One region of the Paenibacillus sp. ALJ109b genome, then DNA from elsewhere that is predicted to be linked to it. Evidence: predicted binding sites of a transcription regulator. Region 1 holds the regulator's gene; each other region holds the start of a gene.
What was found. Region 1 encodes NrdR, which represses ribonucleotide reductase genes. Its sites were predicted from a motif close to AACACNATATATNGTGTT; they were not measured.

Region 1 (10,530 bases):
TTGCTCAAGTATTGCTTTTTGATTCGCCAAGTCCAACAAAGTATTCAACTTCTGCGTCACTTCCCCAATTACCTGAACTACTGCATCTGCTTCATCAATTTCCCAATCCATAACTTCTTGATATTCAGGTAGATTCCCAAAAAAGCTTTTTCTGTTTTGGGAATTCCCCATTGATGCTACTACAAAACCATAACCGTGTTTTTGTAATTTTTCCTTAACATTTTGTACCGCTGCATTGTTGCCAGAAACTACGGCTACAGTTTTATTCTGTATGATTAAGTTCGCCAAAATATTTAAAATCGTTTGCGTTTTCCCAGTTCCCGGGGGTCCTTCTATAATGCAAATATTATTTTCAAGAGCTTGCTCCAACGCCTGTTTCTGACTTAAATTAAACCGAAATGGATAGATTACCCGGCCTGATTCATTTTTCATTTGATCGATGGAAGAACCACTCATATATGTTGCAAGCACGCTTTCCTTGTTTATAAAATTCAACTTAGAAAATTGCTTGTTCAAAAATGCTTCCCGACCAGGATCTGCTTTGGTGTGTTGTGCAATCTCTTTCCAATAATTGAGTAGGCTCGTCCATTGTTGATAACTTTCTTTGTTTTCCGCAAAACTTATGGCGGCAGTGTCAACAAGCATTGATTGTTCATTCTCCATAAAAACCTTAGTGAGTTCTTCAAATACCACTACTTCTTGAACATTATGTATCGGCAATCCATCCTTCAATACAATTTGATTTTGGACTATCCTGTGTATAGGACGTTCTTTCACTATAATTTTATTCAACGAGTAGCTGTATGTTTTACTACCTTTATTGAATCTAATTTTCACACTATTTTCCTCAGTTGAGAACTCTGCAATATTTCTTGTTTGATCATTCTGATCCAGAATAATCAAAATTTCTCGTTCATTCATTTTGTTTTTCTCCTGTATTGTAATTTAAAAAGTGTATTTTTCCCTAGTGATAATGAAAAGCCACTCCCCATCGCTTCACCATCTTCATACAAGTTAAGTAGAGTTTACTCGAATGGCACGTATTCTACCACAAGTCAACCAAACATCAAACAAATCCTGTACAGCAAAAACCCGCCAAACACTCGGAAATCCTTGTGTTTAGCGGGTTCTTTAGGTATGGAGCCTAGGGGGATCGAACCCCTGACCTCATCGCTGCCAGCGATGCGCTCTCCCAGCTGAGCTAAGGCCCCAAATTATGAATATAACAAGTTGTCCAAATCTGCAATGCTCCGCAGGCGACTTCTATATCATATAAAATACAGCTTTTGCTGTCAACAACTTTTTCCTTGAAGCTAAAGTGATTGGAGAAGAACAACCTTTTTACTGGAACACACAGATGGTAACCCCAGAATGCTCTTCCCCTTTTACCCGTTTCACTAATCCTCGTTGCCTTCTTTGGACAATAGGGATTTCAGTTCTTTCATGAACATATTGATGTCTTTGAATTGACGGTACACGGAAGCGAAGCGCACATAGGCTACTTCATCCACTGGAAACAGCTGTTCCATCAGCAGTTCGCCAATTTGACGGCTCTCTACTTCTGCATCGGCTGTATTTCGCAGAGACTTCTCTACTTCAGATACCATCATTTCCAGTGTCTCCACAGAGACCGGACGTTTCTCACAAGCTCTAATCAGGCCACGAAGAATCTTGTCCCGGCTAAATTCCTCACGACTGCCGTCTTTCTTGATGACGATCAGCGGCGTTTCTTCCACCATTTCAAAAGTTGTAAATCGACGGCTACATTGCTCACACTCACGACGACGACGAATCGATTTCGATTCATTGGCCGGCCTTGAATCAAGCACCTTTGTGCCCAGATAGGCGCAATAAGGACATTTCAAATCAGATCACTTCCCATGTTTTACTTTTTACCAGAAATTGCCTACATGCATTTAGTTATGAAAATCGTATTGCCGACACATAATACTTTTACCAACCGCGAGGAGGTGAACAGCAATGGCACAAAGCAATGGTAACTCCAACAACCTGGTGGTAACTAAAGCTTCCGCAGCTCTCGAACAACTGAAATATGAAGTTGCTCAAGAACTCGGAATCAGCATCCCACAAGACGGATACCAAGGTAACATGACTTCTTACGAGAACGGTTCGATCGGTGGATACATCACGAAGCGTCTGGTAACAATTGCAGAACAGCAATTGGCAGGTCAATACCAATAATATCTGCATCGTAATACGGTACACAGAGGAGCATGGAGCGGCCGGTGAACAACCGGCCTGCTCGGTGCTTCTACTTATTTTAGACCATGAATCCAGATTGTATTAACTTAGAACGTATTATAGATCTTTACATACTGATTATAATAATAAATGACGCGTTGTACATAGTGCCGGGTTTCTCCAAACGGAATATCTTTGACCGTCTCGAATGAACCATCCCATACGCCATCCCTTAGCCATGAGTTCACTTTACCTGGACCTGCATTGTAAGCAGCAATCATAGCCGCTTCATTGCCGTCAAATTGATCTGACAGATTGCGTAGATACCAGGTACCCAGCTGGATATTCCTTTCAGGCTCGTGCTTCAATTCTTCCAATGAGGTGCCCGGTATTTTAGCCTGCTCCATAATCCAGTTAGCAGTGTCGGGCATCAGTTGCATTAAACCGATGGCACCTCTCTTGGATTCCTTGCTTGTCTTAAAATTGGTCTCCACCTTGATGATGGAAGCGATGAGAAACGGATCAACCTCATAACTCTGAGACTGGGCCCGAATCTCTTCCTTATAATGAATCGGATAGAACCATGACATCCAATTGGTATTCAGGAACAGCACCAATACAAAAGACACAAACATTAACAACAATACCCGTTTCTTACGCAGCAATCTCATATTAGGCCCTTACGATGCAAAAATGAAATGAGTTGCTGCTCCGTCTCTGACCACAAGCCGCTGTTATCGATAACCACGTCAGCACGCTGCTTCTTATCTTCAATATCCATCTGCACGTCTATACGGGCATCTGCCTGTTCCGCCGTCATTCCATCCCGGCTCATCAGTCGTTCCCGCTGCACTGACCTCGGAACGTAAACAACCATCACTTCTTCGAAGCCTTCCTCCAGCCCTGACTCGTACAATAACGGAATATCCGATACGACCAGCTTGTCCGGATGTTCGATCTCATACAGAGCAGCGCGCTCGCGCATCTCCTTGCGGATCGCAGGATGTGTAATCGCCTCAAGTGCCTTACGTTCCTCTGGATTCTGAAACACAATACTGCCAAGCTTTTTCCGATCCAGTGTTCCGTCCTCATTCAATATGGCTTGTCCGAACCGCTGAACAGCCGCAGCCAAAACGGGATGCCCGGGCAGCATTACTTCCCGGGCAATAACATCTGCATCAATGAGCAACGCTCCCTTACTGGCGAGAAAGGCGGACACGCTGCTTTTGCCTGTCGCGATCCCGCCGGTTAAGCCAATATTCATTATTTCACCTCACAACAACTTCATTATTCCCATAAACATTAATAAAAGCGCAGGTAATACAGATAATCTTCGCATCCACCGCAAAGCAGCAAAGCGTAATCCAACTTTCATTCCCAGTGACAGAAATGCCCCGCTAAACAACGCAATAACTAATGCTGTCCACAAAGTCGGGAATCCCAATAATGCTGCCCCTAATCCTGCACCGAAAGCATCCAGAGAAAGGGCTATACCAAGCCACATCGCTTCTTGGACGGATATACTGCCCGAGTTATCCATATCCGCCTTTGAGGGACTACGCAGAATTTGTATAACTACACCCAGCTTCCGCAGCTCAAGTGTAAAGACCATTCGTTCCAGAGATCCTCCAGAAGCAGATGGCTCAAGTTCAAGCGCGAGCACCTGATTTCTGCCCTTCGACTGAGCTTCTGGTGAGGAGGCTTGCGTACTACTGCGGATTGTTCCTGCTGCTGTCCCCTCACCCACTCCATTGTCCGTTTCCAGCTGTTCTTTGTCACGTTTTCGAATGAGTTGCAGCAACGACCATGCGCCAATACCGATCAGAATAACCGCTCCAACAATTGAAGCCACGTCCGGAGATACGACATGAGACAGAAGCACACCTACTTGCATGGATAATGCAATAACCAGACCTGAACAGATGGAAATGACGACAATGGATAACAGCGGAATTTTAGTCCTCCGCAGCCCATATGTAATCCCGACCCCAAAACCATCTAAACTAAGCGCCAAAGCAAGCGCCAGTAATGAAATAAAATGATGCAGCACCCCGGATTCCTCCCCTGTGCGGAACTCGTTCCAACTGGCGGCTGCCAGTATGGGTATACGCCCGCTTATTTCTGCCATATCAGTATATGGAGGGAGGAATCCAAGGGTGCTACAATTTGACGATTTCGTTCATGCTGGCAAACCCATCAACGATTTAGAGCAGCGGTTGACACTTCGGACAGTAATGCGTACCTCTGCCGCCCACTACACTCTTCTCGATTAATGTACCACACGTTGCACAGGGTTCAGACTTGCGTCCATATATTTTCAACTGATGCTGGAACATTCCCATCTCGCCCTGTCCATTGACATAGGACTTTATGGAGGAACCACCTGCATCCACCGCATCCTGCAGCGTAATCACGATCGCTTCATGAAGTACGGTTAACTGGGCTTCGGTCAATGTCTTGGCAATGGTCTCTGGATGAATGCCTGCGCGGAACAATGCCTCGTCCACATAAATATTCCCGATGCCTACAACATATGCCTGATTTAACAAGATGGCTTTGATTTTGGTCGTGCGTTTACCAACAGCATCACGGAATGCGGCTACAGTAAACGCAGGATCAAGCGGCTCCAGCCCCAGTTTTAACAAAGGTTTGGATACCAGTTCCTCACCTGCATTAAAGAGATGCATTGTACCGAATTGACGGACATCCTTGTAACGTAATTCTGTACCATCGGTAAAGTGAAAGATAACATGGGTATGCTTCTCCACTTCCTCATGCTGTTGGTACACCCCGTACCTGCCTTCCATCCGCAGATGGGAGACAAGCACAAGCCCGTCCAGCAAAATACGCAAAAACTTGCCCCTGCGCTCCACACCGATCACGGTATGTCCCTTAAGTTCCATTGCAAATGCATCTATGTCGTCCGGCCGCTGAATAATCCGCGGCAAGCTAACGGTAACTGAGTCAATGGTCTTGCCAACAATAAGTTGATTCAATGTTCTTCTGACTGTTTCGACTTCCGGTAATTCCGGCATGATGTTCTCACCTCCCCTATATTATAACGGAAGATGGCGCTCAGCGGGACCCCTTCTTGTGTCGAAAACAGTTGAACATCATTTTGTAAAATAACGGAAAACCCGCTTGGGATCTATTATTTAGCCTCGTACCAGTTCTCTCCGTAGCTGACTTCTGCTTTTAGCGGTACTGACAGCTCCAATGCTTTTTCCATCACCGAAGGAACCAGCCCTTTCATCAGTTCCAGCTCATCCGCAGGCACTTCGAATACAAGTTCATCGTGCACCTGTAGCAGCATGCGGCTCTTCAGCTTGCGTTCACGTAGCGCTTCATCCATCTGTACCATGGCAAGCTTGATGATATCTGCCGCAGTTCCCTGAATCGGTGTATTCATCGCTGTCCGTTCCGCGAAGGAACGCAGGTTAAAGTTGCTTGCATTGATTTCTGGCAGATAACGACGGCGTTCCAGCAACGTTTTGACATAACCATCCTGACGGGCTTCCTTCACAATATCATCCATATATCGGCGAACACCCTGGAATACTTCAAAGTATTGATCGATAAACTGTGCTGCCTCTTTCCGCGTGATGTGCAGGTTCTGCGAAAGGCCGTAATCACTGATGCCATAAACAATTCCAAAGTTAACCGCCTTGGCAGAACGACGCATGTCTCCATCCACCTCTTCTGGCTTCACACCGAACACATCTGAGGCCGTCTTCGTATGGATATCCATGTCCTGAACAAAAGCTTCCTTCAGCCGCTCATCATCTGAAATATGTGCAAGGACGCGCAGTTCAATCTGCGAATAGTCTGCTGCCAAAATGGACCATCCTGGTTCGGAAGGAACAAATACCTTCCTGATTTTACGACCTTCCTCCATCCGAATCGGAATGTTCTGCAAGTTCGGAAACTGGCTGCTCAGACGTCCAGTAGCCGCGATCGTCTGACGGTAAAACGTATGCACCTTGCCATCCTTATCTGAAATCTCTTTGAGCAGTCCTTCTACATATGTGGACTGCAACTTGGCAAGTTGACGATATTGCAGAATATGTTTGACCACATCATTATATGGAGCCAGTTTCTCTAATACTTCGGCATCCGTAGAGTATCCTGTTTTTGTTTTCTTCACCACAGGCAGACCGAGTTTATCGAATAAAATCTCACCCAGCTGTTTCGGTGAATTCAGATTGAATTCCGTACCGGAAAGCTTGTAGATTTCCGCCATCAACCTGGTGATATTTTCTTCGAACTCACTACCCAAAGCCTGTAAATCTGCCGTATTAGCCTTAATGCCCTGTTTCTCCATATCTGCAAGAATACGTGACAACGGCATCTCCAGTTCATGGAAAAGTGCGTTCATCTCATTACTCTCCAGTGCCTGCTCCTGGAGTGGAATAATGGCTGCTACTGCCGCCGCTTTGCGACACAGAAAATCGCCCAGTATATCCGCCTCAGGCACCCTGTATTTTGCACCTTTGCCCATAACCGTATCATCCTCCACAAGGGAAGGCAGACCATACTTTGTGGTCAGGCCACTAATTGTCTGATTCGATTCGGTTGGATCAAGCAAATAGGCAGCCAGCTGCACATCAAAGGACGCTCCAGCAAACTCAATGCCATGCGCATGCAGTGCGAGATCGACACGGTGCAGATCATAACCACGCTTGGGTTGATCAGCATTGCCAAGCCATTCTCTTACTGGTGCCGCTGCATCAGACTGGAGCAATTCGGGAGACAGGAATGTATAGGTTCCGGCTGAACCAACAGCAAGTCCAATTAGTTTCGCCTGATGCGGGTTATCGCCATGTGTCTCCACATGCAGCACATCAATGGATTCGAGTGAACCGAATAGTTCACTAATCGTTTCTTCTGTTGCAATGGAGGATTCCACTGCGGCAGCCGGAACGGCTTCCCGTTCAGAAACTACACTTGCACGGAATGACAGGCGCTCAAGCAAAGACTTAAATTCGAGCTTGGCCAAAGCCGGACCTGCCAGTTCCTCTTTTAAGCCAGCGAACTGCATATCTTCCCATGTTTGTTCCAATGGAACTTCACGGTGGATCGTGGCAAGGTGCTTGCTCATACGTGCATCTTCGGCGTGAGCCTCAATCTTTTCTTTCATTTTGCCCTTTAGCTCACCTGTACCGTTAAGAACTTCTTCAACCGAACCGAACTGGTGCAGCAGTTTCAGAGCCGTTTTCTCTCCGACGCCAGGAATGCCCGGAATATTGTCGGACGTATCGCCCATCAGACCCTTGAGGTCAATGATCTGCAACGGGGTCAGGCCATAACGTTCCTTGATCTGAGCAGGATCGTACAGCTCAATCTCGGTTACTCCTTTACGCGTAAGCCCGATATGCACATGTTCAGAGGCAAGCTGCAACATATCTTTGTCACCAGACACAACGAGAACCTGTCTTCCGGCTTCATCCGCACGTTTCGTTAATGTTCCGATAATGTCATCCGCTTCAAACCCTGCAAGCTCAAACTGGGCAATCCCGAAGCCCTGAAGCAGTTCTTTCAGCAGCGGAAATTGCTCGGACAACTCCGGTGGTGTTTTCTCCCGACCACCTTTATATTCCTGGTAACCTTCGTGCCGGAACGTAACTTTGCCTGCATCAAATGCCACCATCACATGTGTCGGTTTATGTTCTTCCAGCAAGCGCAGCAGCATCGTAGTGAAACCGTACACCGCATTGGTGTGCAAGCCTTTCGAGTTAGTTAGCGGTGGCATTGCAAAAAACGCCCTGTAAATAATGCTATTTCCATCTATAAGAATAAACTTGTCCATTCCAGCACCTCACGTATCGTATGGTCAATCCTTCAATTACATCTACTCTCATGATACCATACACACCAGTTACAACAAAAAAATTAGTCATCTTTATAGGTCATGATTTGGCCTGCAAAAAAAAGGAACTCCCTCAGCGGATGACCTGTTCACAGGCCGCCCGAGAGAAAGTCCCTTCATTTCGCTACGAATAATACCCCAATTCCACTAAAAGCGGTTACCTATTGATTCAAATCAGGGCGTTTTCCTGTTACCAGATACACCGTGCTCTCACCAATGTTTGTTGCGTGGTCACCAATCCGTTCGATATAACGTCCTACCAACATCAAAAGCATCGCTTGGGAAGCCTTATTTGGATGATCTGTCATAAACGAGTAGAGGTCACTGATCATATGACTGTACAATTGGTCAACCTGATCATCGGTCTGAGCCATTTTGTAGGCCAGATCCGTATTTTCTTTCAGGAAGGATTCAATGGATTCCTCAATCATGGACTTCACGATTTCCGCCATTCTTGGAATATCCACAAGCGGTTTAATGAGCTCCTGCCCATCCATACGAAGGGTCACTTTGGCCACATCCAGCGCAAGGTCACCCATACGCTCCAAGTCACTTGAGATTTTGAAGGCAACGATAATGCGTCGCAAATCCTTCGCTACCGGCTGTTGTGTAATGATGAGCTTGGAACCCAGTTCCATAATCTTGTCTTCCAGGGCATTCAGATTCGCATCATTCTTGATGATGACCTGAGCTTTCTCGGCATCCATCGTCTGTAAACTTTCAATAGCACCATCCAACGCTGTGCCTACATGCTCACCCATTTGCCGAAGCAGTGTGCGCAGTTCCTCAAGCTCCTGATCAAATTCTTTTCTGCGAATCATAGATTCCATGTCCTCCTTATCCATCATCTCCGGACACGCCGGGATCGTTCGAACTCAGCTTGCTTATCCGAACCGTCCGGATATATAATCCTCGGTTCTGGAATCCTGCGGTGTGGAGAACAACGTTTCTGTATCTGCTGCCTCCACCACTTCTCCGTTCAAAAAAAATACCGTACGACCCGATACACGTGCAGCTTGGTGCATGTTGTGCGTTACCATTACAATCGTGTATTTGTGGTGCAATTCCTTGACCAGTTCCTCAATTTTAAGCGTTGAAATTGGATCAAGTGCAGACGTTGCTTCATCCATCAACAGTACGTCAGGCTGCACGGCCAGAGCACGTGCAATACAGAGGCGCTGCTGTTGTCCACCGGAGAGACTGAGTGCTGATTTTTTGAGTACATCCTTTACTTCATCCCACAGTGCAGCATGAACAAGACTCTGCTCAACCAAACGATCCAGTTCGGCTTTTTGCGTCACCCCGTGAAGTCGTGGTCCATAGGCCACGTTATCGTAAATGGATTTTGGAAAAGGGTTAGGCTGCTGAAACACCATTCCGACCCGCTTGCGCAGCGTCTCTACTTCAATCTCATTGCTATAAATGTCAGAACCGTCCAACATAACTTGTCCTTCCACACGTACGCCTGGAATCATGTCATTCATCCGATTCAATGTACGAAGCAAGGTCGATTTACCACAGCCCGACGGACCAATAAATGCGGTAACCGTCTTCTCCGGCAGGTCCATCGATATATTTTTAAGCGCGTGATGCGTATCATAGTATAAATTAAGTCCTTCAATGTGAATGAGGTCCTTCATGGATGTTCACTTCTCCTTCGCGGCAGGGACAACCAGATTCCCTTACGTAGACCGATGCCAGTGATTGAACTTGGCTCTCGGTCATCTATAATATCCTACCCTCTCATTGTAAAAACAGTATCACTTTCATGTTAACGGAATGTAAAAAGAGACATCTTTCACACCGATGACCCTTCTACCTGATCATTGCGTATGAATGATGCCTATCCTGCCGTCATTTAGTCATCCGCCTGGACCATATCTTGCAGTCTCTCCCGAATGTGCTCTGCCAATTCTCCCGCAGTTTTACCTTCCATCGCGATATCCTCTGCAATATGGGACATGCCCGCTACAGCCGTGTTCAACTGTTTGAACGAAGCCCCTCCTTCATTTACATGAATAGAGCTGTTGTCAATCTCTGCCGAGCTTGCTCTCACCAGTTCTACAGTCTGTCTAGTCAAACCTCCGATATCATCCAGCAAAGAGGACATATTTCCGGCAACCTCACGGGTCTGCTTGGCAAGTGCGCGAATCTCACCAGCGACGACCTGGAAACCCCGTCCATATTCCCCCGCATGTGCCGCTTCAATGGAAGCATTCATAGCCAGCAGCCCACTTTGGTCAGCCAATGAACGAATGGAACGCGCCATCCCGGAACCCATATCGATGGAGCGAAGCATGTCATCCGCGTGCTTCTGCTGGCCCTCCATATGCTGATATACACGGTTATAGGAAGCATCAACCTGATTGAGACTGCTTGCTCCCCGTTCGGATAACTGCATGATCTGAGACGCTTCTCCCCCCGCCTTTCGAGCGGCTTGAACCAGTTTGGTGACAGAGTCG
Region 2 (10,530 bases), on a different contig from region 1:
TCTGAATATCCAGGCCAGTGATCTCTACTCGATCTCCTTCAACCTGAATCGCAGCAGTGGGTTCGTTTGTTAAGTGTTGAACCGTGAAACCCTGCAAAGTCACTCCATCTGAACGAATGGTGATCGTGGATTCAGCTTCCGTATTCAATACCATTACGGATGAGTCCCCCCGAATGGATATATTCTTGTCTATACTTACGGGACCAGAATAAATACCCGGCTCAAGCACAAGCACTTCTCCAGGTTTAGCAACATCAATGATTGGCTGGAGTGGAATAGCATCTTTGGTTTCAGGAGCAGCGTTTGCAGTTTCAAGCGGGTAAGATAGTGGGATCACCAGTATCCCTATAAGCAGCAACATGCTCAGGACAATCCGTTCGCGAAACATCATAACCTCCTTCATGAAACACACTGCTCATAGTGTACATAAAAACAATTTTTTACCATATAGCTCAAGCTAGCTATAGAGTTGGACCTTTTGTGTCCAATTTGTGAGTTCATTGTGGTGAAAAGCAGAGAAAGTGACATCCACTTATACATAAAAACAGAAAGAACGCTCCGATATAGTAAAAAAAGCTTATTACAGACGATTGTGGTCTGTAATAAGCCCTTGCTCTAATGCATAACGTGTCAGTTGAACACGATTTTGAACCTGTAGTTTTTGCAAAATGTTTTTCAAATGATTCTTGACCGTATACTCTGAAATTGTATAATTTACAGCGATTTCTTTGTTGGTCCACCCTGCAGCCACGCCATACAGAATATCCTTTTCCCTTGTCGTTAGTGGAACGTCAGGTTCTTTTTTCTCCGTGAGTGAGACATCCTTCAGGATTTGGTAAGCCACCTCGCGGCTCAATGGAGCCTCTTCTGTAACAATGGAATGAAGATATTCCAGCCACATGGACGGTTCCAGATTTTTGAGCAAGTAACCCTGAGCTCCCCGCTTCAACGCTTCCAGTAGGTGGAGTACATCATCCGAGACGGTAATCATAACAATTTTCACATAAGGAAACGCCAATTTGATCCGCTGTGTTGCTTCAAGACCGTTCATAATGGGCATTTGAATGTCCATGAGGATTAGATCGGGAAGCCACTGTTCTGTATAATCAACCGCTTGTTGACCGTCCGATACGACGCCAATCACTTCAAAGCCGGGATCCATGGATAAAATTTCACATATGGCTTCTCTCGCATGAGCGTGATCGTCTACAACAAGTACACGAGTATGGCTCATAACATCTCACCATCCTTTGAAAATTCGACAACAGTAAGCTGCTGCTCCCTTCGGAATTGCATGTTAAAGTTCAGTTCATTCATCCGCTCTCTCATGATTTTCAGTCCATATCGATCCTTTCGTTCAAAGGGATTCATCTCAAATCCTTTTCCATTATCTCGAATCGTGATATTCCAGCACTTTTTGTGCCCGTTTCCCTGAATCCATCCTTGTGAAGCAGATGCATGCTTTTGAATATTAAAAAGAGCTTCCCGAATACAAGCGAGCAGTTCTACTTTCTCTTTATCAGTAAATGCATCATCCGGGATGCTCCAATCCAGTTCGATTTGGACGGGGACATCTTTGGCAATTCTTCGAATTTGGCCAAGTAGTGTGACCGATTCGTTCATAGTGAAGGTATTGTCAACGTTAGGATCATAACGTAAATCGGCAATGGCCTGACGCACATAACGATTGACTTCATGAACCGTTTTCTTGATCGAATACACATCGTCCAGCTGTTGATCCTGCTTGGCTTGTTCCTCCAAACGCCCCACTTTCACCGATAACAAAAAAAGAGATTGGGCGATTCCATCATGAAGTTCCTTGGCCAGCTTTTCACGGGATTCAAGCGCGATTTTGGCAGCACGCTCATGCTCCAGTTCTTTTTGAATACGTTCCAGGATAAGAAACAGCCGAGTTAACAACGTTATACTCACAACATATACAATGACAGGCGTAAGCCAGTTGCCCAAATTCATTGATATATAGGGGAGCAGAAACTGATGTCGTACATATTCCCAGAGACCAACAGTTAAGGTGGGAATGAGCAAGATCATCCACTTGATTTGTTTATAAGACATATTCCCCTCCTGAACTGCAAGATAAGAATCAGTGAGGCAAACGAAGAATATAACCGAACCCCCATAGGGTTTGAATTAGATCTTCCCGATTCGGCACATGCTCGGATAGTTTGTCACGCAACCGTTTCACATGGGTATCTACGGTTCGATAATCCAGATCTTCCTCATGCTCGACTTTCCAAACAATTCTAAGCAAATCCTGCCTGGAGAATGCGATTTCCGCGTGTGTCGCCAGATGATAAAGCAAATCAAATTCTTTGGGAGTCATATGAATCTCCTCATGTTCTACTGTGACTCTTCGGGAAGTAGGATTGATTAAAATAGAGGAGATCAACACCTCGCTTGCTGAATGGTCTTTTGGCGTAGGTTTGATTAATCCGTTATAACGAGCCATCATGGTTTTGATGCGCAGCACAACTTCCCTCGGACTGAACGGTTTCATGACAAAGTCATCCGCCCCGGCTTTGAAAGCTTCAAGCCGATTCACCTCTTCTGACTTGGCTGTCAGAAACATGACGGGTATGCTTAAGTTGGTCCGTAGATATTGGCATATTTCAATCCCCTTAATATCGGGGAGAATCCAATCCAGTATGATCATGGCATACGAGTCATGATGAAGCTTGCTTAAGGCTTGCCAGCCCAGCGAAGCCTCCTCAACGATAAATTGTTCTTTCTCCAAATACATTCGAAGAAGTCCACGGACCCGTTTATCATCATCTACAATCAATATTCTATTTTGCTGCAGGGTCCCGTTCATGTCTTACCTCCAAATTTTTGCAATATTCGGGTCATTTTCTTAGTTTCTCATTGTAAAGCCTCAAGCCAGTGAGTGAACTTGATGTAATCAGCATACCTTCAACGTACTCAAAAGGCATGACTCCATAGAGCCATGCCTTTAATAATCTATCTCTGAATTGTAGACAATGTATGAACGATTATGTTCAGGCTTATTTCTTGCCGGTGACGGCTGTCAATCATAATTCTCTCATGCACCAAATATCGTGTATTCGAATATGGATATCTACTAAGCCACAAATTTTTTAAACCTAGTAATAGAGCCCATTCATCAGGTTTTTCACAAAATTGATACCAATATGCATTTGACAAAGCTATATATTGATATAAAATTAAGAAAACAATCTATATATAGTGTTTGTTTTTGATCACCTTTCATTTGTCAAGGAGGATATGATAGTGCTAATTGTGTATGATTCGATAACCGGGAATGTTAAGAGGTTTATTTCCAAGCTTCAACTGCCGGCTGTTCAGATTCAGAATCAAATGACGATTGATGAACCGTACGTACTTGTGACATATACAACAGGTTTTGGACAGATACCTGATAAGGTGTCTTCTTTTTTGCAAAAAAACTCTAAATACCTGATTGGCGTGGCCGCCAGCGGTAACCGCAACTGGGGTGAGCGTTTTGCCAAAAGTGCAGATTTGATCTCTGCATCTTATAACGTCCCGGTTATCAGTAAATTTGAATTATCAGGTTCCAAGAAAGACGTGGAGTATTTTGAACAGGAGGTGAGCCGCATTGCGACATATTGAATTAAATAACATGCTGCTAAAGCGTGACTCTGATGGCTTCTTCCAGTTACATAAGGATAAAGAGGCTGTAGAGGAGTTTATGAAAGAAATCAAAGATAAAAGTATGGCGTTTGCCAATATTGATGATCAAGTCAAATTCATGATTGATCATGATTATTACGAGGATTTCTATGCTTCCTATACAGCTGACCAAGTTAGAACCGTATTTGAAATTACGCGTAGCTATCAATATAACTTTCCTTCCTATATGGCAGCGTCCAAGTTCTATACTGATTATGCATTGAGAACTTATGACCGCAAAACATACCTTGAACAATATGCAGATCGTGTAGCAGCCGTAGCTCTTCACTTGGGTCAAGGACACTTTGATACGGCTTGTTTGCTGTCTCGTTCTATGATGGAGCAGCGCCTTCAACCCGCAACCCCTACTTTTCTAAATGCAGGAAAAAGTCGGCGCGGAGAACTGGTTTCTTGCTTCCTGCTTGAAATGGATGATTCACTGAACTCTATAAACTATGTACTAAACACTTGTATGCAGTTATCCAAAATCGGTGGTGGCGTTGCTGTCAATCTGTCGAAGTTGCGTGCTCGTGGTGAAGTCATTAAAGGTGTCGAAGGTGCCGCTAAAGGAATTACTCCTGTTCTCAAGCTGATGGAAGACGGCTTCACCTACGCCGATCAGATGGGTCAACGTAAAGGTTCCGGCGCAGCATACTATAATATTTTTGGTTGGGACGTCATGGAACTACTGGATAGCAAAAAGATTAATGCAGATGAGAAAATCCGGCTGAAAACTCTCTCTATCGGACTTATTGTTCCTAATCGTTTCTATAAGCTGGCTCAAGATAATGAGCCCCTGTACCTCTTCGCACCATATAGTGTCTATAAGGCGTATGGAACACATTTGGATGATATGGATCTGGACGTAATGTATGATACCTTGCTGGCTGACGACCGGGTGAAGAAGAAAAAATCGCTCAGCGCACGGGATATGCTGACCAAAATAGCGATGACTCAACTTGAATCCGGCTATCCCTACATCATTAATAAAACCAATGCCAATCAAGCACATGCTTTGAAAAACGTAGGACAAGTCAAAATGTCGAACCTCTGCACAGAGATCTTCCAGCTCCAGGAGACTTCTGAAATTACAGACTATGGTCAACCGGATATTATTCGCAAAGATATCAGCTGCAACCTGGCCTCCCTCAATATTGTTAATGTTATGGAGAGTGGCAAGATCAAGGAATCCGTTCATGAGGGCATGATTGCACTAACCTCCGTCAGCGACATGACGCATGTTGCCAATGCTCCTGGTGTGGCAAAAGCCAATTCCGAAATGCATTCCGTTGGCTTGGGTGCCATGAACCTGCACGGTTACTTAGCCAAAAACAGGATTGCTTATGAAAGCTCAGAGGCCAAAGATTTTGTACGTACCTTCTTTATGACCATGAATTATCATTCTCTGGAGAAAAGTATGGAGTTTGCAGAGCAAACGGGTCAACGGTTCTATGGATTTGAGCAATCGGATTATGCGACTGGCGTATATTTTGATCGTTATGTGACTACGGATTACCGTCCCACCACACCGAAAGTTCAAGAATTGTTTAACGGCATTGCTGTTCCGTCTCCCGAGGATTGGAACCAGCTTAAGTCTAAAGTGATGAAAAATGGTCTCTATCATGCCTATCGGATGGCTATTGCTCCAACGGCAAGCATCTCTTATATCCAAAACGCAACATCCAGTGTGATGCCGATCGTAGAACAGATTGAGACACGGACCTATGCCAATTCAACTACGTATTATCCAATGCCCTATTTGCAAAAGGATAACGTCTTCTATTACAAATCAGCGTATCAAATGGATCAATTCAAGGTGATTGATTTGATTGCGGAGATTCAGCCGCATGTGGACCAAGGCATCTCAACCATTCTGCATGTAAACAGTGATGTATCCACGCGAGAGTTGGCTCGCTGCTACCTGTATGCTGCTCATAAAGGGTTGAAATCTCTGTATTATACAAGAACTAACAAGCTGACGATGGAAGAATGCATTGCTTGTTCAATATAAATAATTTCCCTTTAGGGTATTACGATTGGAGTTTGATATACCATGCCGGCAATTCAAGCTGTGAACTGGAATCGAGCGGATGATGATTTCACACTGATGTTCTGGAATCAGAATATTATGCAATTTTGGACCGATGACGAGATTCCTTTATCCGATGATAAAATGACCTGGGGCATGCTCAGTGATATAGAAAAAGACGCTTATATGAAAGTCTTGGGAGGCTTAACCCTTCTGGATACAATCCAGGGCGGTGTAGGTATGCCGCAGATTATGGAACATGTGGATGGACTGCAACGCAAAGCCGTACTTAGTTTTATGGCAATGATGGAACAAATTCATGCGAAATCATACAGTAGTATTTTCACCACATTAGCATCAACCGAAGAAATTGACAGTGTTTTTAAATGGGTGGAAGAAAATCCATATCTGCAAACCAAAGCGACGATTATACGTCAGTATTACATGAATATTGAAACTTCAAAAGATCTGTATATGGCAATGGCTGCATCCGTTCTTTTGGAAAGTTATTTGTTTTACAGTGGATTTTTCTATCCACTCTATTTAGCCGGACAAGGCAAACTCACGTGCAGTGGTGAGATCATTGATCTGATTCTACGGGATGAAAGTATTCACGGTGTATATGTGGGGGTGTTGGCTCAGGAAATATACGCAAGCTTTGATGAAACGCAGCGGAACGATGTGTATCAATGTTTGGTTGATCTAGTACAGCTTCTTCATCAAAATGAGTTGCAATATACGGAGGAATTATATACACCTATTCATTTGACCGAAGAAGTGGAAACCTTCCTTCGTTATAACGCTAATAAGGCCATGATGAACCTCGGGTTTGAGCCATTATTTGATGACGAGGAAGTCAACCCGATTGTATTAAATGGAATCAGTACACATACCAAACAGCATGACTTTTTCTCTAAAAAAGGCAATGGGTATATTCGTACTCTGAATGTAGAACCTCTGACGGATGATGATTTCAAGTTTGAATAAGTCATAAAGAATCATAATAAGGCTAATGTGTAGCCTATGATTATAAATAAAGAAGGCTGTTCCTCCCAGGAGGAATAGCCTTCTTTATTTACTTTTCGAGCAACGAAATCATTCTTTGCAGCAGAACAGGCTCTTCCTTGCGGAATTCCTCCAATCGGAGCCTTACCTTCGCAAACACGGCTTTGTCTTCACGAATTTCATGACGGATGTATTGATCCCTCAGCTTCATTGCCCTGGTGGTTATATCCTGATAACCATTCACCAGTTTTTCGTCGTAAGGGATCATCCCCTCATCGACCAAGTAGGCAATCCGTTCCCGCATCATTTTTTTGTGCTCCCAGAGCACATGAAGATGCCTGACATCGTTACGGTCACCAAGCCGAGGATCATTGCTCTCTACCGCATCATAGTACATTTGCAGATAGTCGTAGACGTTAATTCCAAAAGCCTGTTCGTCGTCAGGGTTGTAATTAATGCGATTCAGATGGGTCTCTCCGTTCAGATAGTCATGCAGCTGGTCGAGTGCTACGATTTTATCGAAAGGATAAGGAGAATGCGGCTCGTATTTGTAAAAATAAGTGTGATGATCCGAGGTAAGTCCCTCTCTCAGCAGATGTCTCATGGAATGGACAGCATCCAAAAACTCTGTGTACGGAATCTGTACATTGCGGTAAACTCCCGTATGGTCAAACATGGAAGCATCAAAAATGCGTTTGTCCCCATCGAAACCGTACAGAAAAAGGTGATGAGGAAACGCTTCTTTTTGGTAGGCCGCAGCTGGCGATAATCTGGACTCGTCCAAAAATACGATGCAATAATAGCCGCTTCGAATCTGATCTTCAAAAAATGGGGGCCAGGCATCCAGTGCCAAATGCTCCAGAATCGTATAATTGACGGAGCATGTGAGCAGAAACGGATTATTGAAATTCAGTTCGTTGGGCTGGCCCCGGAAAAAATCGATATAAAACTGTCTTCCATCCTCCAGAAAGGTTTTCTTGCAGGACAACTGAATGAAATTGCTGTAATACCAAGGAATCGTTTCCTCATGTGCACTGGTAATCGAAAGCGTGTAAGCCCACCGCAAAAACCCCTTAAGCGGCGGATTCAACACGGGAAGCTGAACAGCATTCATCCTTTCTCCCCCTTCTGATTTCTGAGTCTTTGCCTGGATACTTACCTTACGTCCGAGCATCCGACTTAACTGCTTGCACTACTATATCCCTTCACAGCCTGTTTCCAGAGCACGCGTATAACTGTGAAAAGTAGAAGCGAACCGACCAGCGCCAGACCTGTATAGAGCCAGCTGAGCTGTCCCAGCAGGAACATCGGTCCGAAATTGGTAATCAGGAACAGCGGAATGACGAAGGTACCGATCCGCCGGACCCAAGTTGGGTATATGGCCATTGGAAAATTGTTGGCGTCCCAGGCGGAATGGGCGATCTCCGATGCAGAACCCGTCTGAACGAACCGAAATGACAGCAATGCAGGGATAATCATTAGACAATATGTGATGATAATGGAGACGAATAACAGCAGCATAAACCCGGTAAGCTGGAGAAACGTCAGAGGTATATCCATCGCATGCCAGCCAATGCCAATCATGACGAAACCAACCAACACATCAGGGATTGGCAGCGCCAGATCGACATAACGCAAAGAAGCCATAAATTGAAGAGAAACCGGTTTCGTTAACATTAGATCAAGTGAGCCGTCCTTAATATATTCCGGAATTTTCGTAAAATTGGTGAAAAACAGCCCAACATACATTCCTGTCACCACGGTGTGCATGCCTATAAATAGAAGCAGCCCTTCGGGCGGTATGCCGTCGACGTGAAGATCGGTGCGGAACACAACGAGTACATATAACAATTTGGCGAGCAGGTAGACGGATTCCACCAGCAGGCTCATCATGAAATTACCTCGAAATTCCATCTGAGCAATGAGACAATTTTTGATGAACATGCCGTACAAATGTGCGTATTTTCTCAGGACTCTAAACATATGGAATTTCCGCTACCCCCCAACCGCTGAATATTTCTTCATGGATATGCGCCACGTTAGACGGGATAGCCATAAGAACAGAAGTATCCACCCCAACTGGATGAGCAATCCTTGATACATCGCCGCCACTTCCGTTTTGTTGCTGAGCACATTGACCGGAAAATAAATGGTATACGGAAACGGCGTGTACTGAAGTGCCTCCACAATCGAATCCCCGAAAATCTCCAACGGAAACATACCTCCGCTCAGAATATTCACCAGCAGACTCGTAATGACGAAAAAATAAGAGATTTCATTTAGATAAAAAGCACTTGCACAGATGCAGTAGGAGATCAAGAAATTGAGCAAAAGCGCCCCCGACAACGTAACGACGAACAAGATCAGCCGTATGACCTGGAACTCAAGCACACCACCTGCAGATGAGATCCAGATAATCCCCACAAGAAGCACAGCTGTAACGCCGTAATAGATCGCCTTCTGTCCGAAAAAGGATACTAGCCGATATCCGAAGTAACTAACCGGTTTGATCAAATACTTGTTGAGACCACCGTTCTTGATATCGTCGACGATCTGGTGCTCGAACTGGGTAGCGATTAGTTTGGATACCAAGCCCGCCAAGATCGTATACAAAATAATTTGATTATATGAATACGAGAATAGCGCCGATTCGCCGGAATGCTGGTACACCGCTGTCCATATAAAATACTGAACAAGAATCGGAAACGCGGCTCCGAGAAGACCGAGAAAGAAGTGAAATCGGTATTCCATCGATTGCTGCACACCCATCGAAAAAACAGCCGTATACAATTTGCGTCCATTCATCCGACGGATTCCTTTTGGTAGAGCATGGAGATACTCTCCTCGATTGGCACATCCTCAATTGTCCAATCAACGATTGGAAACAAATCGAGCATAGCACGCGACACTTCTTTTAGACGGTGTTTGGGCAGCTCCAGAACAACGCTGTAGTCGTCTGCGCTGATCATTTTTCCGAATTTGGCCAGCCGCTGCTCGGCAACCGGCTCCGAGAACTGCAACTTTACAATTTTGTGCTCGCCAAACAGATCGTTAATCTTATGAAGGTCTCCGTCATACAGAAGACTTCCTTCGTTAATAATGATTGTCCGCTTGCACAGGTCCTCCACGTCCTTCATGTAGTGGCTCGTCAGCAGGATCGTGGCGCCAAACTGCTCATTATAGTATTTCAGAAATTCCCGCACCCTCTTCTGAGAAGGGAAATCCAGGCCGATCGTTGGCTCGTCAAGATAAAGCAGCTTTGGTCGGTGGATCAGAGCGGCGATTAGCTCCATTTTCATACGTTCGCCCAAGGACAGCCTGCGAACCTGTACATCCAGCAGGTCTTGCACATCAAGCATTTCCGATAGCTCGGCAAGACTTCGACGATAGATATCATCCTCGACGTCATATATACATTTGTTCAAATAAATCGAATCGCTGGCGGGAAGGTCCCACCAAAGTTGATTTTTCTGACCCATCACAATGGAGAACAGCCGTTTGAATTCGTTCTTTCGCTCCCAAGGCACATAGCCAAGTACGTCGGCTTCTCCGCTTGTGGGATATAGAATGCCCGACAACATTTTGAGCGTCGTGGTTTTACCTGCTCCGTTCGGACCCAGAAATCCAACGCACTCCCCGGGGCCGATATCAAAAGAAACGGATTTAACCGCTTCCTTCACAAGTGATTTACGAGCAAATAAGTTTTTCAGTGAATGTTTGAGTCCTGCTTCTTTCCGGTAATATACGAATGATTTGTGCAGTTCCCGTACACGGATAAAGTCCATCCCCGCTCCTCCTGAATAATT
Region 3 (10,530 bases), on a different contig from region 1:
CAGTGGCGGGACCGCGACGGACTTACACCGTGCTTCCCTTTTAAGCCTGACCACGCATGTAGCGCGGTCGGCACCTGTTTCCGTGTGCAGAAATGTGCGTACACATCTCTGGCTATGAAATTGGCGACCAAGCATAGATGATAGATTGTATCATGATGCAATCGTCGTATACTTGCTCTTATGCTACCAATCATAGACGATAACCTACGGGCTTGCAACATATATTACTAATCCGATCGGAAATAAAATTTTGTTCTATTAATCCTTGATTTACTTGGTAGATTTGGCTCCTTAAAATGAAGCAAATTATCTCGCAAGATGTGCTTGATTCCCCTAAATAAAAAATCGTTACTATGCATCTAACTGCATGGTAACGATTGTCTGGCCAGCCATTGTTGCACCCACATTAACGATGCGCTGATTACGACTGCCGCGAAAAGGAAGAGACACATCACGCTCAGCTGCGATGTAAGGCCCATCGATAATGACGTCGCATAGCCGGGATAACTCCGCCCGTGACGGGTCTGTAATCAGTTCCTCATATACAAACCCCGTGTATGCCCATACAGTCAGATCAGGTCGAGCAGCCCGAAGCTGCCGAACCCAGGAGGCGCATTCTGCTGCAGAGAAAAAAGGATCACCTCCGCATAACGTTACCCCTTCCAGCAAGGGGTGTGAGGTCACTTCATGCAAAATCTGCTGCTGACCCTTCTCCGTAAATGGTTCGCCTGCACGGAAGCTCCATGAGCCGGGGCTGAAACAGCCCGGACAAGCGTGGCGGCATCCGCTGATGAACAACACGGCACGCAGGCCAGGCCCCTCGTTCACTGATTCCGGGATGTAACCATACAGATTCACCGGTGTTTCACCCGGTCTCTCACTTCGGCCTGCTTCGCCCCATTGAAGCGCACTTTATAGTCACCGGTCAGATATCCCGTAACCCGGCGCAGTCGCTGGAAATGTACATGGTCTTCATGAGCCTCACATCCGGGACATACATCTCCAATAACGCCCTCATAGCCACAGGACGGACAACGGTCAATCGGGTGATTAATGGAGAAATACCCAATGTCCTGGGCCAGCGCGTATTGAACGATTCGTTGGAAAGCGGCGGTATTGGCCCTTACATTCCCGTCGAGTTCGACATATGAGATCGCTCCGGCATTACATAGTGAGTGGAAGGGGGCTTCCAGTTCAATCTTGCGATAGGCAGGAAGCGTATGATAGACCGGAATGTGAAATGAATTGGTGTAGTATTCCCTGTCGTTGACCCCTGAGATGCTGCCGTATCGCTCACGATCGATCTTGGTGAATTTGCCGGATAGGCCCTCAGCGGGCGTAGCGAACAAGGTGATATTCAGGTTGTGCTGCTCACTCATCCGGTCACAGAATTCTCTCATCGTACGAATGATATTCAAGGCTTCTCGATGTACATGGAGGTCTTGTCCATGGTGACGGCCATATAGAGCGGTCATACATTCAGCAAGTCCGATAAAACCAAGGGATAACGTACCATGTTTCAACAGATCGGCCACCGGTTCATTTGGAGCCAATTGTTCACCGCCTTCCCATACTCCTTCCCGCATCATGAAGTCCGATGCTTTGGCAGGCTGGTTCATCTGAATTCGATACCGGTGCAGCAGACCATCCGTAGCATTGTGCATGACCGATTCCAGCGCCGTATAGAAGCCAGCCCGGTCAGCGATGGCTCTTGCTCCCTGGCAGATCCCATATCGAATGCCGAGCTTGACCAGATTGATGGTGTTAAAGGACAGATTCCCTTTACCGCTCTGACGATTGCGTCCGAAGCGATCAGCAAGTGTGCGTGTCCGGCATCCCATCGTCGCAATGATCGTATCGGGATCTTCCGGTTGATAATAGGGCAGGTTGAAGGAAGCATCCACATTGACAAAGTTCGGATACATGCGCCGTGAGGAACAGGTCACAGCAAGTCGGAATAAATCATAATTCGGATCTCCCTCAGATTGGTTAATTCCTTGCTTGCACTGGAAAATATGTTGTGGAAACACGGGAGTTTCTCCGTTACCCAGTCCCCGAATGGTCGCTTCCAGCAACGACCGGGACACGAGTCGACCTTCGGCTGAAATGCATAGTCCGTAGTTCAGCGAAGTGAACGGAATTTGTCCCCCAGCACGACTGCTCATGGTGTTCAGATTATGGATCAGGGATTCGGCAGCCTGTTCGGTCTCCAGTTCCGTTTCTTCATAGGCAAAGGCAAAGGCTCGAGGACACTTCTCCTTTGCTTCATCGCTATCCAGATGCAGTTGCTCATCCTCAATTGAGGCAATCTCCTCGAACAGCCGTTGTCCCTTCCGGTAATGCTTACGAAACGAACGCTTCACATAAGGTGCGAGATCCCAGTCGATTTTATTGGCGGATACACCGCCGTACTGGCTGTTCTGCTGGGATTGAAAAATAATAGCCACCAGTGCCATGGCAGACATGATCGTCTGTGGTGTACGAACCGAACCGTTGCCGGTATTGAATCCGGAGGCCAGCAGCCGGTCGAACGGAATAAAGATACAGTTGGTCGTTCCAAGGGCATACTGATCCAGATCGTGTACATACAGATCCCCGTTCTCCACAGCTAGAGCGAGCTCCTTAGGCAGCACATGACGCAGAGCATGCCACTTGGCGGTCTCCGAACCGAGCCTGCTCATCTTGCCGCTGAATGAGTCTCCGTTCAGATTGGCATTCTCCCTCAGCGTATCGGCGTCTTCAGCACCAATAATTCGTCTTCCCAGGTCAGATAGCTGATCGGATGCCGGTGGAGAGGCATACTCAAGCATGTTCATATCAGTTCCTCCTAAATAATGAAATTGAAATTGTATAGGGATAATGTTCATTCACTGAACACTACATGTAGAGTTTCTTTATCCATTTATAAACTATATATTGTTATTTAGGTGTGATAATGATCACATGGGAGAAGCTGGTCGACTGTCATGATTTATAGCCCTGAATGATAGAGGTTTTCAAAGCTTCAGGGTAAGCGTATAATTTCTATTTACCGTGCAAGTTCAGTTGACGATGCTTGAAAAAAAAGGATAGAAAACTTCATATATGAATAGTTTGTGACAGCTGTTTCGGAATATTGAACCCTCGTTAATCGATTGAATCATACTGTGGAATACGGGTTTGAAATGCAGCTAAGACAAGAGGGGTGAGTCATGGGAACGGTAAGCATTACAAGGGGCTTCTATGAAAATATACAGGAAGCCGCGTCCCATATTGTTGACGTATTAAGCGGAATCTTAAAGGTGAACACCATCTTCGTTGCCACGAATGATGGCGTGACCAATGTTATTATCGAGGCTTTTAACCGCGAGGAAGAGTTGATCGCCAAAGGTAGTGAACTTCCATTTGAAGCTTCATATTGCAGCCTGGTATTAAGAGATAAGGGCAGCAGTCTGATCATCACGGATACATGTGAACATCCTCTTACGAAATCAATGGACGTAACAAGCGGACTGGGAAATCGTTTCTTTGTAGGGATTCCCATTATGCGGAGGTCCGGGGAAACGTTCGGTACGATCTGTCTGATGGATGATCCTGATTATGTGATCAGTGAAACGGATATGAAAACACTGCAGGCCATGGCCGTTTTTCTCGGGTATGTGGTGGATCTGGAAGATACGCTTCAAGTTCAGGAACAGAAGCTGAATGATTCGGAGCAATTACAAGAGCAATTGCAGGCAGAGAAGGAACGTGCGGAGTCTGAGGCGATGACCAAGACGCAGATGCTGTCGCTGATGAGCCACGAGATTCGTAATCCCCTGAACGGCATTCTGGGATTAACCGACCTGATGCGTACACCGGATATGTCGGACGAGCAGACAGAATATGTGAATATGATTGAAACCAGCGGTAATATTCTGCTTTCCCTGTTGAATAACATGATGAGTTTTAATAACGTCAATGATGCAGGCAAAACGGTCGTACATGATGATCCATTTGATCTGGTAGCGACGATTGAAAATACCGTTTATCTCTATGCGGGACTGGCGCTGAGCAAGAACATTGAGCTGGGATTGAACCTTGATCTGAATGTGTCCCAGGTTTTTGTCGGGGATGAAATCAAGATCGGGCAACTATTGGCCCATGTCATTCAGTATGCTCTAGATTCAACACGGACAGGTTCGGTATTGATTACAGCAACCGTAGATGGTGGAGATGCAGAGGATGAGGGTATCCTTCAACTCCAAGTGAAATACACCGGACGCATGTTGTCTTCGGACAATAAGCTTAGATCAATTAACAATCTGGACGGAAATATAAGTACACAGAAGCTGGTTGGAACCAATCTCGGACTGGCGGTCAGCCAAAACCTCGCCATCCTTATGAACGGCCGTATTCAGGTGCATGGCATGGGAGACAAGGAGACAGAATTCGAGATCTGCCTGCCGCTCCGCAGACATTGGGAACTGCCTCAGCTTGCCAATATTCAGCATCGACTTAAGGGCAAAAAGGTGCTGCTTGCCAAGGACCCTGACATTCTGCAAGGGGCCTCTTCCCTGATGCGCAGATGGGAGATGGATGTGCATATGACCTCGGTTACGACCGAAGCGTACGACTGGATTCAGGAGGGCTTTAAGCCGGATGTGGCCGTTGTGGATATGGGATTGCTGGAGGGCGGTGCTGTGGATTTTGTACACAAGTTGAAGCGCCTGGTTACAGATTCCCCGGTCATAGTGCTGATTCCGTATGGCATGCATATCGATCCGCATGAAGCAGAAGTCTTCGATGCGGTCCTGACCAAGCCGGTGAAGCAGGCTGATTTGTTGAATGCGTTAAGCATCATTGTGCATTAAGAACATGAGAAAATAAAATTAAACTAGGCGCACCTGTCACGGGTGCGCTTTATATTGTTATTTTAAAGGAAGAGGAACCTCGAACAAGCAGCTCCGAGTCGACTTTAAATACACGTTTATCCTGAAATTCATTCGTATTCATCGTATCAATCATCTTCTCCATAAGAATGGCCCCCATCGTATACTTGGGTTGGTTCACCGAACTTAGCGTAGGATGGATGTATTTGCTGATTCGATTGTTATCTACACCTACGATAGCCAATTGCTCGGGAATGCGTATTCCGTATTCCGTACATGCTTTGTATACACCTAGCGCCATCTCATCATTTGCCGCATATACAGCGGAGAAGGACAGGCCTTTGTTAAACAATCTTTTGATGGCCTCGTACCCACCTTCCTCATTGAAGTTCCCATTCTCGATCAGTTCGGGACGGAACGGAATCTGATGATTGCGCAGGGCCTTCAAGTAGCCTTCTAGCCTTTCATAGCTGTCGATTGCTTCAGGATAACCGTTTAAGAAAACGATATTCCGATGTCCGGCCTCAACGAGATGCTGAACAACTTCCTGGGAAAATTTCACGTTGTCTGTATATATGCACGGGATCTGATCATGTTCAATGTATTTGCCAACGATGCCAATGCGATACCCCTTATCTGCAAGGTGGAATAATTCCTCATCCGCCAGCATGGGCGTGATAATGATGACACCGTCAATGGTCCGATCCAGCAGCAAATTGAGATAATCGACTTCTCGCTCTTTCAGGTTATGAGCATCACATATAATGACCTTGTAATGGCGGGCGTAGGCGATGTTCTCAATGCCTTTAATAATTTCGGCATAATAGGAGTTGTTAATATCCGGAACGATGACGCCAATCGTCATCGTTCGCTGTGAACGAAGATTCTTGGCTGCTGCGTTGGGGTGATATCCCAGTTGCTCGATGGCGCGCATCACCTTATCTTTGGTCTTGGTGCTTACTTTGCTGTGCTGATTAATGACCCGCGATACAGTTGCCGGGGACACACCTGCAATGGCAGCTACATCAATGATTTTGACATCCATATTCTTCACAACTCCAAATAAGTGATTGACAATTAATTCAAATTCATTATAATTCCAATTGAAAACGATTACAAGTTATAACCGTTTGAAACAATAATTGGGGATAGTGGAGAGATAAAGGGTTTAATATTCGATAAAATGTAATCGATTTCACCACCCCTTCACTTGTGATAAATAGCGGACATCCATGGATCGTACCCCCGTATACCCGCTGTTTATATAGCATTATCGTTACCCGTCGTGAGTGCTGCATCCTGGTTCAGTCATACCTCAAGATATGACCATTTAAGGGAGGCGTCAACATGTTGAAGAAGAGCACTATCATGCTGTTGTGCAGCTGTCTGCTGCTGGGCCTGCTGGCTTCGGCCGTAGGTTCACCGAAGGCAAGTGCGGCTTTTGGATCAGGGGATTTCCTGAAGGCTAACGGGACGGTTGTCCGCAATAATTCGGGTACAGGCAATGTGGTGAATCTGCGTGGAACAAATTTGGGTGGCTGGCTGCTGCAGGAAGAATGGATGACGCCCTCTGGAGCAGTAGATGAGTACACGCTGCGTCGCACGTTGACGAATCGTTTTGGGGAATCGGGTGCACAGAGTCTGATCAATGGATATCAGGACACCTGGATTCAGGCTGGTGATCTGGATAACATCAAGTACTGGGGCATGAACGTTGTGCGTGTGCCGATCTATTGGGAGGATTTTATGAACACCAGCGGTGTCATGAAGCCTGATTCGGTTACGTTCCGCAAACTGGATTGGCTGATTGATGAAGCGGGCAAACGGAACCTGTATGTCATTCTCGATCTGCACGGTGCACCGGGAGCAGCTTGTCCATGGCATTCCTGCGGTCAGGAGAATTCCAACCAACTGTGGACCAATTCTACATACCAGAACTGGACTATTCAGATCTGGGAACGGATGGCAACACGTTACAAAGGCAATCCAACCGTTGCTGCGTACGACTTGCTCAATGAACCTCTTGTGACCATGGGAACGGGTGAAAATGCTGCTCAAATCAAGCAAAAGATGGATTTCTATGACCGGATGTACAAAGCTGTCCGTGCCAAGGATGCCGATCACATGATCATCATCGCGGCATTCTTCGACTGGTGGGCAGCTTCACCACCAACGACTTATGGCTGGACGAATGTGATGTATCAGACGCACCATTATCAATTCACGGACTATAACAACTGGGATTTGACCAATTCGGAGATGGATCGCTGGCTGAAGGATATGGCGTCCTATCAGAAGAATTGGAATGTTCCGGTTTTAGCGGGCGAGTTCTCTTTTGGCCAGGATGATCTGACCGAGAAGTGGCTGTCCGGACTGAATGCACTGAATGCTTCTTGGACGAACTGGAGTTATAAGGTCAAAGGGGGCGGAACTTGGGGTTATTACAATAACAACAATAACCCGGCACCGAACCTGAATACCGACAGTGCAGCAACGATTGCTTCCAAATGGAGCAAGTTCACAACGGCGAACTTTGCCTCTAATACTTCGTTCCAGAATGTGGTCAAGAAACATACGGGAACGGCTCCTTTTACAGAAACATGGTCCAGCCTGAAAGCCAACGCTAATGGCACTTTTGTCAGCGCAGAGAATGGCGGTGCAGATGCGCTGATAGCCAATCGGGATACTGCCGGACATTGGGAAAGGTTCAAAATCATCCAGAATTCGGATGGGACGGTATCCTTCCTGTCGATGAGCAATATTAAATATGTGCAAGCCGATCTGAATAATGGCGGGCGTTTGATCGCCTCGGCCACATACCCATCCACATGGGAGAAGTTTACCCGAGAAGATCTGGGCGGAGGATTGGTTGCCTTCAAATCCGTGGCGAACGGTAAATATGTCAGTTCGGATCTGAATAACGGAGGCGTGCTGTATGCCAATCGTAACGCTGTGGGCGGAGCATGGGAACAATTTATCGTAACAGCTAACTAAAATGAGCTAGTGCCCATTCATTAAAATGTGGTGGCTGGGTAATATTTGACGCGTATCGAGGCTCCGCTCTTTTAGCGGAGCTTTTCATATTCATCCCTATCTATTTCCCAAATTCTTCTCCAAAGCCCTTTTAATCCGAGCCGAATACGATACAATAGAAAGGGAACTTCATCATTAATCAGTTTAGAGGAGGATGTGCATTCAATGGAATACCGTAGATTAGGTGGAAGCGGACTGAAAGTAAGCGAGATTAGCCTGGGTAGCTGGCTGACATACGGAGGATATGTGGAACGTGAAAACGCGGTGAAATCAATTGAAGCCGCATTCGATGAAGGCATCAACTTTTTCGATACAGCCAATGTGTACGAGCGGGGTGCAGCAGAAGAACTGCTGGGGCAGACGTTGAAAGCGTATTCCCGCGATTCCTATGTCCTTGCAACCAAGGTATTTGGTAAAATGGGTGACGGTCCAAATGACCAAGGGTTATCCCGTAAACATATTAAGGAACAATGCGAAGCCAGCTTGCAACGGCTGGGTGTTGATTATGTAGACATATATTATTGCCATCGCTATCATACCGAAACACCAATTGAAGAGACACTGCGAGCACTGGACGATCTGGTGCGTCAAGGCAAGGTGCTCTACGTAGGTGTTAGTCAATGGACCGCGGCACAGATGGAAGCTGCATTGGGTACTGCTGACCGCCTGTTGCTGGATCATATCGTGGTAAACCAGCCAGTGTACAACATGTTTGACCGTTACATCGAAAGTGAAATCATCCCGTTGGGCGAGCGCAAAGGTATTGGACAAGTTGTCTACTCCCCACTGGCACAAGGATTGTTGACCGGGAAATACACTTCGGTGTCCGATATTCCCGAGAACAGCCGGGCAGCGAAGCTGGGATGGGATGAAGGGAAGATTAACGCTGATCGGATCGGCAAGGTTCGCCAGTTAATTGAAGTGGCGGACAAGCTGGACTTGAAGGTCGGCCAATTGGCTCTGGCGTGGATTCTGCGCCAGAATAACGTGTCCAGTGCGCTTGTAGGAGCAAGCCGCCCTGAACAGGTGAAAGAGAACGCAGCCGCTTCCGGTGTGAAGCTGGATGCTGCTATCGTTGAAGAAATCGAACAAATTTTAGCTTAAGGCAAACTCAACTCCACAGGTTGTTCTTGTATCCGTAAGCGAGTTGATTCGAAGGATGCAAAATGGTGAGATAAGAAAGGGATGTCTCGGCTAGCCTGTAGGCTATGGGGACATCCCTTTTGAGTGTGAGATTAGAATGAGTTTTGGCCGCTGGGGAGCGACCTGGAACGCAACGGAATGGCACATACCCGGTTCCGGCCCGTATTTTTGGCTTCATATAATGCACGGTCTGCCTGTTCAAAGAAATCGTTATCATCCCGGTCGTCACAGTGATCTGGAAAAACAGCGACCCCGATAGAGATAGTCAGCCGGATCGTATTGCCATCAGGCAGCGCGAAATGGTACTTCTCGACCGATTGTCTGATGGACTCGGCAATGGCCATGGCTTGGTGATGACCACAATCGAGCAATAGTATAGCGAATTCCTCGCCTCCGTTCCGAGAGACGATATCTGCTGAGCGGGCATGCTCAATGAGCAATTGTCCGAGTTGTTTTAGAACCGCATCACCTGAAGTATGACCGAAAGTGTCATTTACTTTTTTGAACCGATCAATGTCGATGACCAACAGCGATAGTTTTTGCTTGTACTCACGTGCCCGTTCTAGTTCAAACTCAAGTGATTTCTCAAATTGTCTGCGATTACTGAGGTTGGTAAGGTGATCGGTGGTCGCTTTGCGTTCGAGCAGGAACAACATTTCATTCGATTTATTAATGAATTCTGCGATGAAATAAATAAAGATTCCACCGACAAAAGCAATGGTCATCTGTAAAGGATATACTTTCAATAATGAGTTCATGCTGGTTGTATTCAGCATCAGGATCACAAAGATCAGCGTCATACCCAGCAGGTTCATAGTAATAATTTTGGTTAATCGGGACCAAGGAGCATAGGCGAAATATACACCGGACAGTCCGATGATCGTCATGACGAATGCTGCATCGATGGCAGCGGATGACATTCCAAATATGACAATACGCAGGATGGAAATGACAAGTCCCGAGATGACCGAAGCCAGTCCTCCTAAATATACGGCTGCTGTGACAATGGCCAAATGACGTAAATCTACAATGGTAGTTTCATTTAAAGGAAAGGAATAGTTCATCAGTACCGTTCCATAGATCCCGAACAGCAGACCACCGATCATCTGAACACGCATCGAGGGAAAGGGCACGCGGATACGATAGAATTTGGCTATGATTCCGGACACATACATGAACGTGATCATGACACAGAGATTGACGAAAAACGTGCTTAACAACAAGCATCCCTCCTTTAGCGCACATTACTATATTTTAGCTGAAAAGCAGTATAGTAGCGAACCATATTATCCCAAGTAGCGGTAACGGCTACGTAGAAGATGGTTTGGATATTACTATTCATGAATAAAATAGTCGGATATTGACTTCATTATACAATGAGATTTATACTTAATCTAAATCAAAATTGATTTTGATGTTTCAGGGAATCATAGCAATCAGTAGATTGCTGTGTCATCTTATATACTATTGAATGGGTTAATAAAGGAGAATTGCTGGTGAGAAC

Region 2: the regulator NrdR is predicted to act here: its motif matches at 3,213-3,230, upstream of nrdI (class Ib ribonucleoside-diphosphate reductase assembly flavoprotein NrdI).
Region 3: the regulator NrdR is predicted to act here: its motif matches at 2,874-2,891, upstream of G3352_RS17025 (anaerobic ribonucleoside triphosphate reductase).

The regions. Positions count from the first base shown of each region.
Region 1 is NZ_JAAIFP010000002.1:18,999-29,528, reverse strand. Features, by position in the region: gene G3352_RS02095 (AAA domain-containing protein) at 1-921, opposite strand, end outside; tRNA gene G3352_RS02090 (tRNA-Ala) at 1,139-1,211, opposite strand; gene nrdR (transcriptional regulator NrdR) at 1,398-1,865, opposite strand; gene G3352_RS02080 (alpha/beta-type small acid-soluble spore protein) at 1,981-2,202, shown strand; gene G3352_RS02075 (lytic transglycosylase domain-containing protein) at 2,310-2,873, opposite strand; gene coaE (dephospho-CoA kinase) at 2,870-3,466, opposite strand; gene G3352_RS02065 (manganese efflux pump) at 3,476-4,252, opposite strand; gene mutM (DNA-formamidopyrimidine glycosylase) at 4,407-5,237, opposite strand; gene polA (DNA polymerase I) at 5,354-8,008, opposite strand; gene phoU (phosphate signaling complex protein PhoU) at 8,230-8,889, opposite strand; gene pstB (phosphate ABC transporter ATP-binding protein PstB) at 8,953-9,708, opposite strand; gene G3352_RS02040 (methyl-accepting chemotaxis protein) at 9,927-10,530, opposite strand, start outside.
Region 2 is NZ_JAAIFP010000014.1:41,554-52,083, reverse strand. Features, by position in the region: gene G3352_RS16055 (right-handed parallel beta-helix repeat-containing protein) at 1-391, opposite strand, end outside; gene G3352_RS16050 (response regulator) at 581-1,234, opposite strand; gene G3352_RS16045 (sensor histidine kinase) at 1,231-2,076, opposite strand; gene G3352_RS16040 (response regulator transcription factor) at 2,105-2,833, opposite strand; gene nrdI (class Ib ribonucleoside-diphosphate reductase assembly flavoprotein NrdI) at 3,271-3,630, shown strand; gene nrdE (class 1b ribonucleoside-diphosphate reductase subunit alpha) at 3,617-5,701, shown strand; gene nrdF (class 1b ribonucleoside-diphosphate reductase subunit beta) at 5,744-6,706, shown strand; gene G3352_RS16020 (hypothetical protein) at 6,795-7,838, opposite strand; gene G3352_RS16015 (ABC transporter permease) at 7,904-8,617, opposite strand; gene G3352_RS16010 (ABC transporter permease) at 8,720-9,529, opposite strand; gene G3352_RS16005 (ABC transporter ATP-binding protein) at 9,526-10,509, opposite strand.
Region 3 is NZ_JAAIFP010000015.1:224,209-234,738, reverse strand. Features, by position in the region: cobalamin riboswitch at 1-93, opposite strand, end outside; gene nrdG (anaerobic ribonucleoside-triphosphate reductase activating protein) at 352-858, opposite strand; gene G3352_RS17025 (anaerobic ribonucleoside triphosphate reductase) at 855-2,816, opposite strand; gene G3352_RS17020 (hybrid sensor histidine kinase/response regulator) at 3,192-4,832, shown strand; gene G3352_RS17015 (LacI family DNA-binding transcriptional regulator) at 4,882-5,895, opposite strand; gene G3352_RS17010 (cellulase family glycosylhydrolase) at 6,198-7,844, shown strand; gene G3352_RS17005 (aldo/keto reductase family protein) at 8,049-8,987, shown strand; gene G3352_RS17000 (GGDEF domain-containing protein) at 9,119-10,246, opposite strand; gene G3352_RS16995 (Fur family transcriptional regulator) at 10,523-10,530, shown strand, end outside.